Regions from separate parts of the Mucilaginibacter gynuensis genome, predicted to be linked through region 2. Evidence: riboswitches for the same ligand, from Rfam matches in the RefSeq annotation. Region 2 holds a riboswitch; each other region holds the start of a gene.
What was found. A riboswitch is a leader RNA that binds a small molecule or an ion and turns the genes downstream of it on or off. The one in region 2 is predicted to bind S-adenosylmethionine.

Region 1 (3,190 bases), on a different contig from region 2:
TTGATCTTGCGCCTGTCGGTATATTGATCGGTACCTATACGGAAGTTGGCAGACAGTCCGTCGATGATCTTGTAGTTTAATTCCACATTGCCTAAAAAGTGGTTGCGGTGTTGTGCAACGGTATTTTCGTAGGCTACAAAGTATGGGTTGCTGTAATAGCTGTTGTTCCAGTTAAAGGTACTGCCATCGGCATTACGATAATTCCTTAACTGGTTAATATCAACCTGGCGACCGAACCATGTGAATTGTAGCATGGTGCTGGTAGCGCGCTTGCCATAAGCGCCGGGTAGGTTATCGGCATCATCCTTAATGTAGTTGGCCACCGCGTTAATAGTCAGTTTATCGTTTACACGATAGGTAGTATTGAGCGCGAAAGCGTTTTTACCTTGCGATGAATTGGGCACTACGCCTGTTTGATGCAGGTTATTGTATGATAAACGGTAGTCGAACTTTTCATCAGAACCGGTAACGGCCACACCGTTGTTGTATGTATAACCGGTGTTAAAGTAATCTTTAACATTGTTAGGGTGGGCTACAAAAGGCTCTGCTTTACCATTCGAGAAGAATTGAGGGATCAGGCGGCCATCCAATGCAGGGCCCCAGCTTTCATCTACACCATCATTAATACCAGCACCTTTACCATCCACGTAACTGAATTTACCGTTAGAGCCTTGTCCGTAAGCGTTTTGATAATCGGGCAAGGTAAGCAGGCTCGAAAAGCTGGTGTTTGAGTTAAGCGTAATGCCTAAACCTTTGCTATTCTTTCCCGATTTGGTTTTGATGAGTATAACACCACCTGCCGCACGTGAACCATATAATGCTGCCGCGTTAGGACCTTTCAGCACAGTTAACGATTCAATATCTTCTGAATTTAAGTCGGACAGTACGTTGGCGAAATCCCTTGACCCGCTGGTGCCCTGGTTTTGGGCGTTATCTACAGGCACACCATCTACCACAAATAACGGCTGGTTGTTACCGGCAATAGAAGTTTCGCCGCGTATAATGATACGTGCCGAACCCATATCGCCCTGGCTGCTGGTAACGTTTACACCTGCTATTTTACCCGATAAAGCATTGATAATATTGGTTTCTTTAGCCTCTGATATATCTTTCGATTTTAAACCCTGAACAGCGTAGCCCAGTGATTTTTTCTCTTTAGATATGTTGAGCGCTGTTACTACCACCTCGTTAAGCGAATTGGCCTGTTCATCAAGCACAATTTGCAAGGTAGTTTCGGTTTCGCTTATCACAATTTCCTGTGTTTTGTAACCGATGTATGATACATTTATAATATCCTTCGGTTTGGCGGTAAGGGTAAATTTACCATCCACATTGGTTTGGGTACCGCTGGTGCTGCCTTTTATGGAGATGCTAACGCCGGGTAGGGGCAGGCCATCGGTTTTGGCGGTTACCGTACCGCTTATTTTTACCGATTGCGCGTAAAGCGTTTGGGCAAAAAGGAGTGGCAAAAGCAGGGCCACTAATAATTTGTAAGTTTTCAACATGACAATTGTTTGTGAGTGTTTGTGTTTCTCCCGTTTGTATTGATGTTGCCGTGAAACAAGCGCATAGCAAAGCCAGTCCGCTTAAAAGCAGTATCAACTTTAGGGTGTTAAATATTTATTGTTTGGCGTTACTCGCTGTGGTAGCCTGTATATTAAGACCGGTGCAAATAACCTGGCAGCCTGTTAGCTGCAACAACACATGACAGCCATGTGCGCGAAAACGTATGTGCTTAAGGCACCGTTAGATGTGGTTTTTAAGGTAGGTAAACTTAAGTGAGTACTTCGTTTTTTCATTTACTTATTTGTTATATTAATAGTGGGGAATATGCTTGTTATTATTAACTAATGCGGCGCACCCAATTATGGATGAACAGAAATAAAATTTTTAATTAATTATACAGATTGCCGGAGATAAGCTGAGATGCTTGCTTGTAGCGCAAACAGTTTGCAGAGTTAACATTATCTTTTCTGCCACGGGGCAGATAGGAATTAGCACCTTTATACCAATGGCGTACAGGTTGCTAAGACATCACAGGGCCTTTCCCTCCGTCTTTCTGGATAATTAAATGATGTATAAGAACGATTGACGCTGCAAATATATAATATATATTCTACTAAATCTATAGATATTATATTTTATTGTCAGATTATTGTCAGTTTGGGTTTATGGTGGTATAATTAATTGTATTACAAGTATATTTTATTGTGTTAATTATATAGTGTAAAAATTGCAGGTTTTAAAGCTTGAGGTATTTATACATATAAAAGTTTTGTATCTGCACCGTGTATTGCAATTACCAATGGCGCTAAATTTTAAGCGGATATTATCAAATTGATAATAGTGAACCGGTGCTTAAAATTGTGGTGTATAAAGCGTACCTTTGCAAAATTATTTTCGGGGGGAGATTGGGCTTAATATCAAGGCTTTCATCTTTTTACGTAATAACATAAAACGAACGAAAGCATGAAAAAGATAGTAGACTACAGGAAATTATTGGGCGTTAACGAAGCCGCCGAACTACAGGAACTAAAATCGGTATACCGTGGTTTGATGAAAGCCTGGCACCCCGATAAATTTCAGGAAAGCGAAGAAAGCAAGTTAGCTGCCGAAGAAAAAAGTAAGACTATTATCGAAGCCTATCACTTTTTGGTGAGTATTGCTCCCGAAACCCGTGCCCAGTCTATCACCGAATACACCGCGACCACAACCGCATCGGCCATGGTTGATTTTGAATACAAATCACAAGTGCTTAAAGTTAGCTTTGCCGATGGCAACGAATATGAATATTTCGACGTGCCAAAAGCCATCTATGTAAAGCTCATCAACGCCGATTCACCCGGCCGTTTCGCCCGCAGGCATATCTTCAACAACTACGTTTACCGCAGCGTAAGCAAGCTGGTAGCATCGGCGTAGTCGGTTTAGATACAAGAATAGAGATTCAGGATTTAAGAAAATATATGATCCCAAATTTTCTTTCCATAGGGGAGAAGGTTTGGGGTTTTTTACGTAGGACTGTCAGCCTGAGTTTTAAAATCCGTGGCCTCTAAGGGTTCAATGACATGTGAAAAATATATTTGATAATCAATTACTTACAAACATGTCATGGGTAGCTTGTCGAAGGATACGTGGGTGATAGCCTCTGCGCACGATCCTTCGACAGGCTCAGGATGAACCCATTTGTAAG
Region 2 (3,190 bases):
AACAGCTGATGAAAAGGCTTAATTGATTAAACCATCGGGCCCGAAATTCGTCTAACTGTTATAACAACAAATTAGCCGCGGTAATTATTTTAAGCAGGGTAATTTTTAGTAAATTCGTACAATTTAAACCATATAATAAAAATGGAGATTAATAAAAGTAATTACACTTATGATAGTGTATTTGTAAATGAAGATGCAGCTGCATCGCGCAAATTTATTGCGAACGTGTTTTTATGGATGTTTGTGGCATTAGGTATATCGGCAATATGCGCGTGGGTGTTTGCGCACGACAAAACGCTGATCAGTTCATTGGTTGATTTTAATACAGGCCGCAGAACAGGCTTGGGTACAATCGTTATGTTTTCGCCGCTGGCTTTTGTTTTAACGATGAGTTTTGCATTCAATCGCCTGTCATTTGCCATGCTGGCCGTGTTCTTTTTAGGTTTCGCGGTAATGATGGGCATTAGCCTTAGTTTCATATTTTTAGCTTATACAAGCGGAATGATCTATGGTACTTTTATTACCGCATCGGTAGTATTCGGTATAATGGCTATAGCGGGTTATACTACCAGCCAGGATCTTACCAAATTCGGTTCAATTTTAGGTATGTTCCTGATAGGTATTGTTGTAGCCTCAATTGTTAACTGGTTTATCGGCAGTTCCGGCTTAAGCATGATCATCAGCTATGTAGGTGTTGCTGTATTCGTTGGCTTAACCGCTTATGACGTACAAAAACTAAAACGTATTGGTGCCGGTTTAGAGTACGGCGATCAGTCAACTCAAAAAATAGCGATCATGGGTGCATTAACCCTGTACCTTGATTTTATCAACCTGTTCTTGATGTTACTGCGTGTATTCAGCGGCAACAGAAAGTAATAGTATTGATTATACAATATTTGAAAAGCTGCATGTAAATGCGGCTTTTTTTGTGGACTCACCCGATCTACGCTTCGCTGGATCACCCTCTCTGCTGCGCAAAGAGGGCTTTGTTTTGAATGTTACGGAACATGTAATACTTATACCTTCTTTTTCGCTTGCGAAAGAGAGGGGCGCCCAGCGAAGCGTAGGCGGGGTGAGTTAAAACCCTTCCTGCAACAATATTGCATTTCGCTTATATACATAAGCCAAAAGCCTATTGCACATTAAAACTTTATTATGCACCTTTGTGCTGCTTATGGAGAAAGACGGAGGGATTAGACCCTGCGATGTCTTAGCAACCTGTACTTACAAGGTGCTACATTCTACTTAACAAGTCAACTGGACCGGTTAGGAAAGATAAGCGAAAGTCAAATACACACGCCCGACTTTTCGAGATAAGCTGTTATAGTATCAAGTAATTAGTATCAGGTATCAAGTAGTTTTTACTGTTGATCACACTGTGCTAATCACGCGGGCTCATAAAGTCTTGCTACTTGATACTCGCTACTTGATACCAAAATGGATATTAGAAAAGAACTACAGAAACGCATTTTAGTGATTGATGGGGCTATGGGTACCATGATACAACGGTACCAGCTCACCGAGGAGGATTTTCGTGGTGAGCGTTTCCGCGATCATATATCCGATTTAAAAGGCAATAACGATTTGCTGAATATCACCCGCCCGGATGTAATTAAGGCTATTCATGCCGAATACCTGGATGCCGGGGCAGATATCATCGAAACCAATACCTTCAGTACCCAACGCATTTCATTGGCCGATTACCACATGGAAGAGCTCGACTATGAGCTGAGCTATGAGGGTGCCCGCATTGCCCGTGAGGTGGTTGACGAATATAATATAAAAACACCCGAAAAACCGCGCTTTGTTGCCGGTGCCGTTGGCCCAACCAACCGTACGGCTTCTATATCGCCGGATGTGAACGACCCGGGTTACCGCGCGGTATCATTTGATGACCTGGCCGATGCTTATTACGCGCAGGTACGCGGACTGGTAGACGGTGGATCGGATTTGCTACTGGTGGAAACCATATTTGATACCCTGAATGCCAAGGCGGCATTATTTGCCATACAACGCTACGCCGAAGAAAGCGGCAAGCATTTGCCTATCATGATATCGGGTACTATTACCGATGCTTCCGGCCGCACCCTTTCGGGGCAAACGGTGGAGGCATTCTGGAACTCTATCCGCCACGCCAACCTGCTGTCGGTAGGGTTAAACTGTGCTTTGGGCGCCAGGGAAATGAGGCCTTATTTGGAAGAGCTGTCTGAAAAAGCAGAGGTATACATATCGGCCTACCCTAACGCTGGCTTGCCAAACGAGTTTGGGGCCTATGATGAAACCCCGCACGAAACCGCGCACCAGGTTGACGATTTTATAAAAGCCGGCATAGTAAATATTGTGGGGGGGTGTTGTGGCACTACGCCCGAGCATATCAAGTGTATTGCCGATAAAGCAGCAAAATTCCCTCCGCGCAAAATCCCCGAAATAAAACCCTTTTTACGCCTAAGCGGACTGGAAGCAGTTACGCTTACGCCCGAAACCAACTTTGTTAACGTTGGCGAGCGTACCAACATCACCGGTTCACCAAAATTCTCCAAACTGATACTTGCCGAAGATTACGAGGCCGCGCTAACAGTTGCCCGTCAGCAGGTAGAAGGCGGCGCGCAGGTGATCGATATTAACATGGATGAGGGGATGATTGATTCGGAAGCCGTGATGGTGAAATTCCTAAACCTCGTAGCATCCGAACCGGATATTTCCAAACTGCCTATCATGGTAGATTCATCCAAGTGGACGGTATTGGAAGCCGGGTTGAAATGCCTGCAAGGCAAGGGCATCGTTAACTCCATATCCCTTAAAGAGGGCGAAGAAAAATTTATAGAGTACGCCCGTAAGATACAAAGTTATGGCGCTGCTGCCGTAGTAATGGCATTTGACGAAACCGGTCAGGCCGATTCGCTGGAACGCCGTAAAGAGATCTGCCAGCGCTCATATAATATACTGGTTAACGAAGTTGGTTTCCCTCCGCAGGATATTATCTTCGACCCAAACATACTTACCGTAGCCACCGGCCTCGAAGAACATAATAACTACGCGGTAGATTTTATTGAAGCTACCCGCTGGATAAAGCAAAACCTGCCTTACGCTAAAGTAAGCGGTGGGGTGAGTAACATTTCGTTCTCGTTCCGCGGTAATAACGTGGTAAGAGAGGCTATGCACTCGGCGTTCCTGTACCATGCCATTAATG
Region 3 (3,190 bases), on a different contig from region 2:
GAGCGCTTTAGAGCAGGTGCTTGCTCAACTGGAGGGCGGTATTGAGGCAGCAGCGTTTTCATCGGGCAATGCAGCGGGCATGGCGGTATTCCAATCGTTACCTGCGGGCACACATATCATATTACCTGATGATATGTACCATGGTTTACGCAACCAAATCAAAAACTTGTTTGCAGGTATACTGGAGTTCGATTTTATTGATGTGAACGATACCGAATTACTACAACAGCATATAAAACCCAATACCGGTGTAATATGGATAGAAACCCCATCGAACCCGTTATTGAAGCTTACCGATATTAAAAAGGCAGTTGCAATAGCTCATGCCAAAGGTATTAAAGTAGTGTGCGATAATACTTTCGCCACACCTGTATGCCAGCAGCCTATCGCGTTAGGGGCCGATTTGGTAATGCACTCGGCTACCAAATACTTCGGCGGCCACAGCGACCTGATGGGCGGCGCCTTAATTGCCGCCGAAAAAAGCGACTGGTGGTTAAAGATCCGCCAGGTACAGGAAATGGGTGGCGCTATCCCCTCGCCTATGGATTGCTATTATTTAGTACGAAGTATCAAAACACTGCCTTACCGTGTGCGCGGCCATGTAAACAACGCGCAGCTATTAGCCCAGTTTTTAGAAGATCATCCGAAGGTAGAACGTGTAATGTATCCGGGCTTGCCATCGCACCCGCAGCATGATATAGCTAAGGCGCAAATGCTGAGCTTTGGCGGGATGCTGTCTTTTTGCATAAAAGGCAGTGAAGATGATACCCGTAAGGTAGTAAATAGTGTAAAGCTGTTTACACAGGCCACCAGCCTGGGTGGTGTTGAAAGCCTGATAGAGCACCGTGCATCGGTAGAAGGGCTCGACACCAAAACGCCCCGAAACCTGCTTAGGGTATCAGTAGGTTTAGAGCATATTGATGACCTTATTGCCGACCTTAAAGCGGCTTTTAACAGTTTTTAAGCATAAATAAAAATAAAATTTGGAGATAAGTATTCAATTAACATATCTTTGAAACATTATTTGGTAGCAAATATTAAGATCATTGTTCCGCCAACCGGCGAATTTTGGTTTATAAAGAAGTGGCGAGAGATCAGGCTCAACAACCCACTGGCAACCCTTCAATTTGAAGAAGGTGCCAATTCCTGGCCCGGAGAATGGATCCCGGGGAATATAAATTAACCACCATGAAAAGTTTAGTACAAGTCAAAGAAAGTAAGATACAACAGGTTACCCCAACCGGCAATTCATTTGCTATTTGTATTTGTATGTGTTGCTGCTGTTGATTCAGTAACACGTTCCCATTTTCATTTTCCTGAAAAATACGCGTGTTGCTCCTGTCGGGATGCTATTATCCTGCTTTGCGCACACGGTAAAACAAACTGATCATTTACAAACAATTAAAATCTTAACATATCATGTCTACTACAAATTTAAAATTCGAAACACTACAATTACACGCAGGTCAGGAAGCAGATGCAACAACAGGTTCACGCGCTGTACCTTTATACCAAACTACTTCATATGTTTTTAACAGTGCCGAGCATGGCGCTAACCTGTTCGCACTGAAAGAGTTTGGCAATATCTACTCCCGCATAATGAACCCCACTACCGATGTTTTTGAAAAACGGGTAGCAGCCTTAGAAGGTGGTGTAGCGGCATTAGCAACGGCATCCGGCCAGGCAGCGCAGTTTTTGGCCTTAAATAATATTTTACAGCTTGGAGATAACTTTGTTACCTCACCATTTTTATACGGCGGCACTTATAACCAGTTTAAAGTAGCCTTTAAACGCATTGGTATCGATGTACGTTTTGCCAAAGATGATACTGCCGAAAACATAGAAGCACTTATCGACGATAAAACAAAAGCCATTTACCTCGAAACCATTGGTAATCCGGGCTTTAACATCCCTGATTTTGAAAAGATTGCCGCTGTAGCACAAAAACACGACCTGCCTTTAATAGTAGATAATACTTTCGGCGCTGCCGGATATTTGTTCCGTCCGCTGGAGCATGGCGCGCATGTGGTAGTACAATCGGCTACTAAATGGATAGGCGGCCATGGTACAAGCATTGGCGGTGTAATAGTTGATGGCGGTAATTATAACTGGGCCAATGGCAAATATCCTCAATTCACCGAACCGGCCGAAGGTTATCATGGTTTAGTATTTGGCGATGTATTCGGTATTGGCGGTCCGTTTGGTAATATCCAATTTATTATACGTGCCCGTGTAGAAGGCCTGCGCGATTTCGGTCCGTCGCAATCCCCATTCAATTCTTGGTTATTGGTTCAGGGATTAGAAACCCTGTCGTTACGCGTACAACGCCATATTGATAATGCGCTCGAACTGGCCAAATGGCTGGAACAGCATCCTTTGGTAGCCAAAGTAAACTATCCGGGTTTGGCATCATCACCGTATAACGCGCTGGCTAAAAAGTATTTAAAAAACGGATTTGGCGCAGTACTGTCATTTGAGGTAAAAGGCGATAAAGAAAACGCCGGTGCAATAATTGACAGCCTAAAACTGGTGAGTCATGTGGCAAACGTAGGCGACGCGAAAACGCTGATCATACAGCCATCGGCTACTACGCATCAGCAATTGAGCGATGAAGAGCAGCTTTCTGCCGGCGTTACGCCTACCCTGTTACGCGTAGCGGTTGGTATTGAACATATTGATGATATTAAAGGCGATTTTGAACAAGCCTTCAATAAAATAAAACAACCCGAAGCCGAATTGGTGTAAACCATTTAGCACGGGCTATACAAATTAAAAAGTCCCTTCCGTTGGGGAGGGACTTAAATAATATATATGAACACAGAAGTATTTAAGTACACTAAAACATTTACACTTGAGTCGGGCAGCGAGTTGCATGATCTTGAAATAGGTTTTAACACCTACGGCAAGCTGAACAAAAACAAGGATAATGTGGTTTGGGTGTGCCATGCGTTGACTGCCAATTCGGACGTGCTTGATTGGTGGCAGGGTTTATTCGGTAAGGATAACTATTTTAATCCCGAAGAACATTTTATTGTGTGTGCCAATATTTTGGGTTCGCCTTATGGTACTACTAATCCGCTAAGTACAAACCCGGTTACCGGGCAGCCTTATTATTTGGCATTTCCGCAATTTACCATAAGGGATATTGTTAAGGCGCATCAGCTACTGGCTGATTATTTGAATATCGAAG
Region 4 (3,190 bases), on a different contig from region 2:
ATCGTTTATTTTTCCTTTAATAATAAAAGGGCTTGGGCCGGTAAAGCCCGATAGCGCGAACTCGTTGCCTTGTATAGTACCTTCAATTTCGCGGCTATCGCCTACCACCGTCATTACCACGCCGGTAAGTTTGTTGCCTTTTTGTTTTAACAGGGCTATTGAAGCTGGCACAGCCTCTTTGCTGTATAATTTAAGCTCCCATTTACCGGTAAGATCTGCTGTAGGAGCAACATCTTTACCAGGCTCAACAAAGCGATAAGTTTTACCATGCTCAGCTGTAAATGGCAACGCGTTACCACGGAAGTTGGGCACCAGGCTGCGATATTCGCCGCTTAGGGTTCCGTCATCGTTTATTTTGGCAACGAGGGCCGCGTCATAAGTATTCATTTTGATAAATACCGAATCTTTACCCAGCAGCTGTACGTGGAAGTTATCGCGGCGTGAACCGTTTAACAGGGTAAATACGGCATGCTCGGCATCTTTACCTTTCAGCTCGAAGTTGAACGGCACTTGCGATTCGCTTACGGTGAATACACCGCGCCAAACACCTTCTTTAATAAATTTTGCAGGCGGGTTTTTATCGCCGGCTAACGCTGTACCACTTAGCAACAATCCCAATGAAAGGTATTTTGCTTTAGATAGATAATTTTTGAAGTTCATTTTTTGTGTGATTTATAGTTGTTAAATTTTGTTTACTGCTTAATTGAACATTAAGTAGTGTGCTTAAATTTGAGGCATAAGCAGTCCCTTACCCGCAGCTAAACAGCTACAGCTCACGGTAAATAATTCCGATAAATTTTATGCGGAGAAACCCCGGGGAACTACATGCACATACAACAACATCGCACGGTGGTTGCGCTTGATTGTTTGGCTAAAAAGAGATAATTCAAATTTTGCATAACACTAGTTAATTTATATTTCCGGAGGAACATCCCTTCGGAAAAAAGTAAAGCACTTATTTCATTACTGAATGAAAAGTTGCTAGAAGATCATCGAGACTTCCTCTCCCTTCTTCTTTATAAATCAACTAATTAATGGTGGGGTTAATTAGATGGCGTAAAGGTAACAATAAAAATCAATAATACAAGTTTATCTATAGAATTAGTAGTATTTATTTTTATTTAGTTTGATATATTGTTTAAATATGGATGACCAACATCCTGGACTGTTCGGAAAAGCAAGCTGAATGAAATTACCACCATTGCATAAAGCAATACCTCTTTACAGCCAGGATGCCGGACTTGTTTTTCAAGGCGGTATCCGGGTTAACAGACAGGTAAAAACTTTAATTACAACAGCAGCAACCGGGTAAAACTGCTAAGCAATAGCTGTTTAAATAGCGCAATGCGGTTTGATCATCAAAAATACCGTTCTTCATTTGTTTATAAATTTAATTTCAGTTTGTCAGGATCAGATTTAAACCCACTGCCTTTCCTAATCGGTCAGCTTCACGGGTATTGCACTGTTCCCTCCTATTTATAAATCAATCGGTGGTATATTGATATATGTGTAAGGTTTAGCTATAATTATTATAGCAGTATTTTTTATTATTACGGGTATATTATTTTACCGCTACGGTAAATTCAATATCCTCGGGCGGCAGGCACTCTTTGTTGCTGCACGCTAAAAAAGTGATAGTGCCTTTTACTACCGGGTTGTTTTTATTAAGCTTTATTTTTTGCTGAAATATTACCTGTTTTTCAAAATAGGCAACGTTCACCCCAAAGTACTTTTCAAACTTTTTAATGGGTCTGGGTTCGGATGGTTTGCCTAACAGCGAAATATCTTCCGACGCGGCAAACTTTAGTTCTGTTTTGGTTGGCCCGCCTTCGGCAATGTTTTGCGAGTAAATGTGCCAGCCTTTATCAATGGTAGCCTTAACAAATATTACTGCCTCGTTATTGCCCGTTTTTTTAGCAGCGTAAGCCCATTTAACAGGTTCCTGTATCTGGCTGTAAGCGCCAAAGCTTAGTAGGAGTATAAATGATAATAAGTATATTTTTTTCATGCTTGTATAGCTGTTTTGTATGTCAAATTAATGTTCCTGGTATTTGACTTATCCTGAGAGGCAAAAAGAGACAGCTATGTATCTGGAAATCTTTTCATCTTATCTATCTCCGCATATCGCGAAGCAGGAGTTAGCACCTTTTACATGTATTAGGATGTACAGGTTGCTAAGACATCATAGGGCCTTTCCCTCTGTCTTTCTGGATAAGTACTATAAAGAACGTGTTATCTGATGCAAATATATGATATAAACTATAATATCTATAGAAATTATAGAATTTATTTCACTTTAATAAATTCTATAAACAAACTCAAGGGTTTTTTCATGCTTATTTATTACATATATTGCTATTAATGAGCAGCATATAGCATGTATTTTGGCTTTAGCCTTTACTGAATGAACCTATAAAGTATCCAACTATCAGCGCTACAACTATTAATATACATAATATGTACTGGCGTACTTTTAATGTATTAACCATTTTTTCAAGGTTACCTATCTGTGTTTGATTGGATAGTTTTTCGTTTTGCAGCTTCATGTTTTGCTGCTGTAGTTTGGCCAGTGTGCCGCCAACCTCAACACCCTTTTGCTGCTCTAACTGGTACCATTTGGTGAAGCCGCCTTCTTTAAGAAATTTTTCACCTTTGGGTTTCAGAATGAGTTTTTCAGGCAGTTCATAATCGCCATGCTTGCCCGATTCGGCTATAAACCCTTCCCTGGTTAGCGCCTTAACCATGGCAAAGGCCGCGGCCTCGTCCTGATCAAAAAGTTCAAGTAATTGTAAACGCGTCAGGCTGTCCGGAATCCCGAAGGCTTCCAGCAGGGTGTCAAGCATTTCGCATTCATACTCGTTAAGGTCTGTCATTCCTGCAAATTTAGCAATATACTTCCTAATATAATATTTAGTAATATTAAGTGGATGCAATTTTCGCTAAAAGTTAATTATCGTTTCGTTCACAGGCAATTTTTCCATATTTTCGTCGCCCTTTTAATTTTTTTACTGTTTTAATCCCTGCTATGAATAACTTTTTATACGGAATTGATTTTGGAACAACCAATTCGGCCCTGGCTATTTATAATGAAGACACAAAAGAGATACATAGCACCATTATTATTCCGTCGCTTATTTATTTCTATCATCAACAAGGCGCGGGTTATGTTGTAGGCGAAGAAGCGATAACA

Region 1: it holds a riboswitch for S-adenosylmethionine, as region 2 does, so the genes downstream of both, ABD894_RS05580 (SusC/RagA family TonB-linked outer membrane protein) here and metH (methionine synthase) in region 2, are expected to answer to the same signal.
Region 3: it holds a riboswitch for S-adenosylmethionine, as region 2 does, so the genes downstream of both, ABD894_RS01985 (O-acetylhomoserine aminocarboxypropyltransferase/cysteine synthase family protein) here and metH (methionine synthase) in region 2, are expected to answer to the same signal.
Region 4: it holds a riboswitch for S-adenosylmethionine, as region 2 does, so the genes downstream of both, ABD894_RS00735 (protein-disulfide reductase DsbD N-terminal domain-containing protein) here and metH (methionine synthase) in region 2, are expected to answer to the same signal.

Annotation. Positions count from the first base shown of each region.
Region 1 covers NZ_BAABFT010000002.1:548,484-551,673, reverse strand. The annotation lists gene ABD894_RS05580 (SusC/RagA family TonB-linked outer membrane protein) at 1-1,505, opposite strand, end outside; SAM riboswitch class I at 1,962-2,070, opposite strand; gene ABD894_RS05575 (KTSC domain-containing protein) at 2,470-2,919, shown strand.
Region 2 covers NZ_BAABFT010000016.1:22,607-25,796, forward strand. The annotation lists gene ABD894_RS22440 (hypothetical protein) at 1-26, shown strand, start outside; gene ABD894_RS22445 (Bax inhibitor-1/YccA family protein) at 142-876, shown strand; SAM riboswitch class I at 1,170-1,282, shown strand; gene metH (methionine synthase) at 1,438-3,190, shown strand, end outside.
Region 3 covers NZ_BAABFT010000001.1:462,287-465,476, forward strand. The annotation lists gene ABD894_RS01980 (trans-sulfuration enzyme family protein) at 1-964, shown strand, start outside; SAM riboswitch class I at 1,071-1,181, shown strand; gene ABD894_RS01985 (O-acetylhomoserine aminocarboxypropyltransferase/cysteine synthase family protein) at 1,420-2,745, shown strand; gene ABD894_RS01990 (homoserine O-acetyltransferase family protein) at 2,812-3,190, shown strand, end outside.
Region 4 covers NZ_BAABFT010000001.1:197,746-200,935, reverse strand. The annotation lists gene ABD894_RS00740 (peroxiredoxin family protein) at 1-660, opposite strand, end outside; SAM riboswitch class I at 910-1,025, opposite strand; gene ABD894_RS00735 (protein-disulfide reductase DsbD N-terminal domain-containing protein) at 1,562-2,008, opposite strand; SAM riboswitch class I at 2,105-2,218, opposite strand; gene ABD894_RS00730 (hypothetical protein) at 2,391-2,873, opposite strand; gene ABD894_RS00725 (Hsp70 family protein) at 3,026-3,190, shown strand, end outside.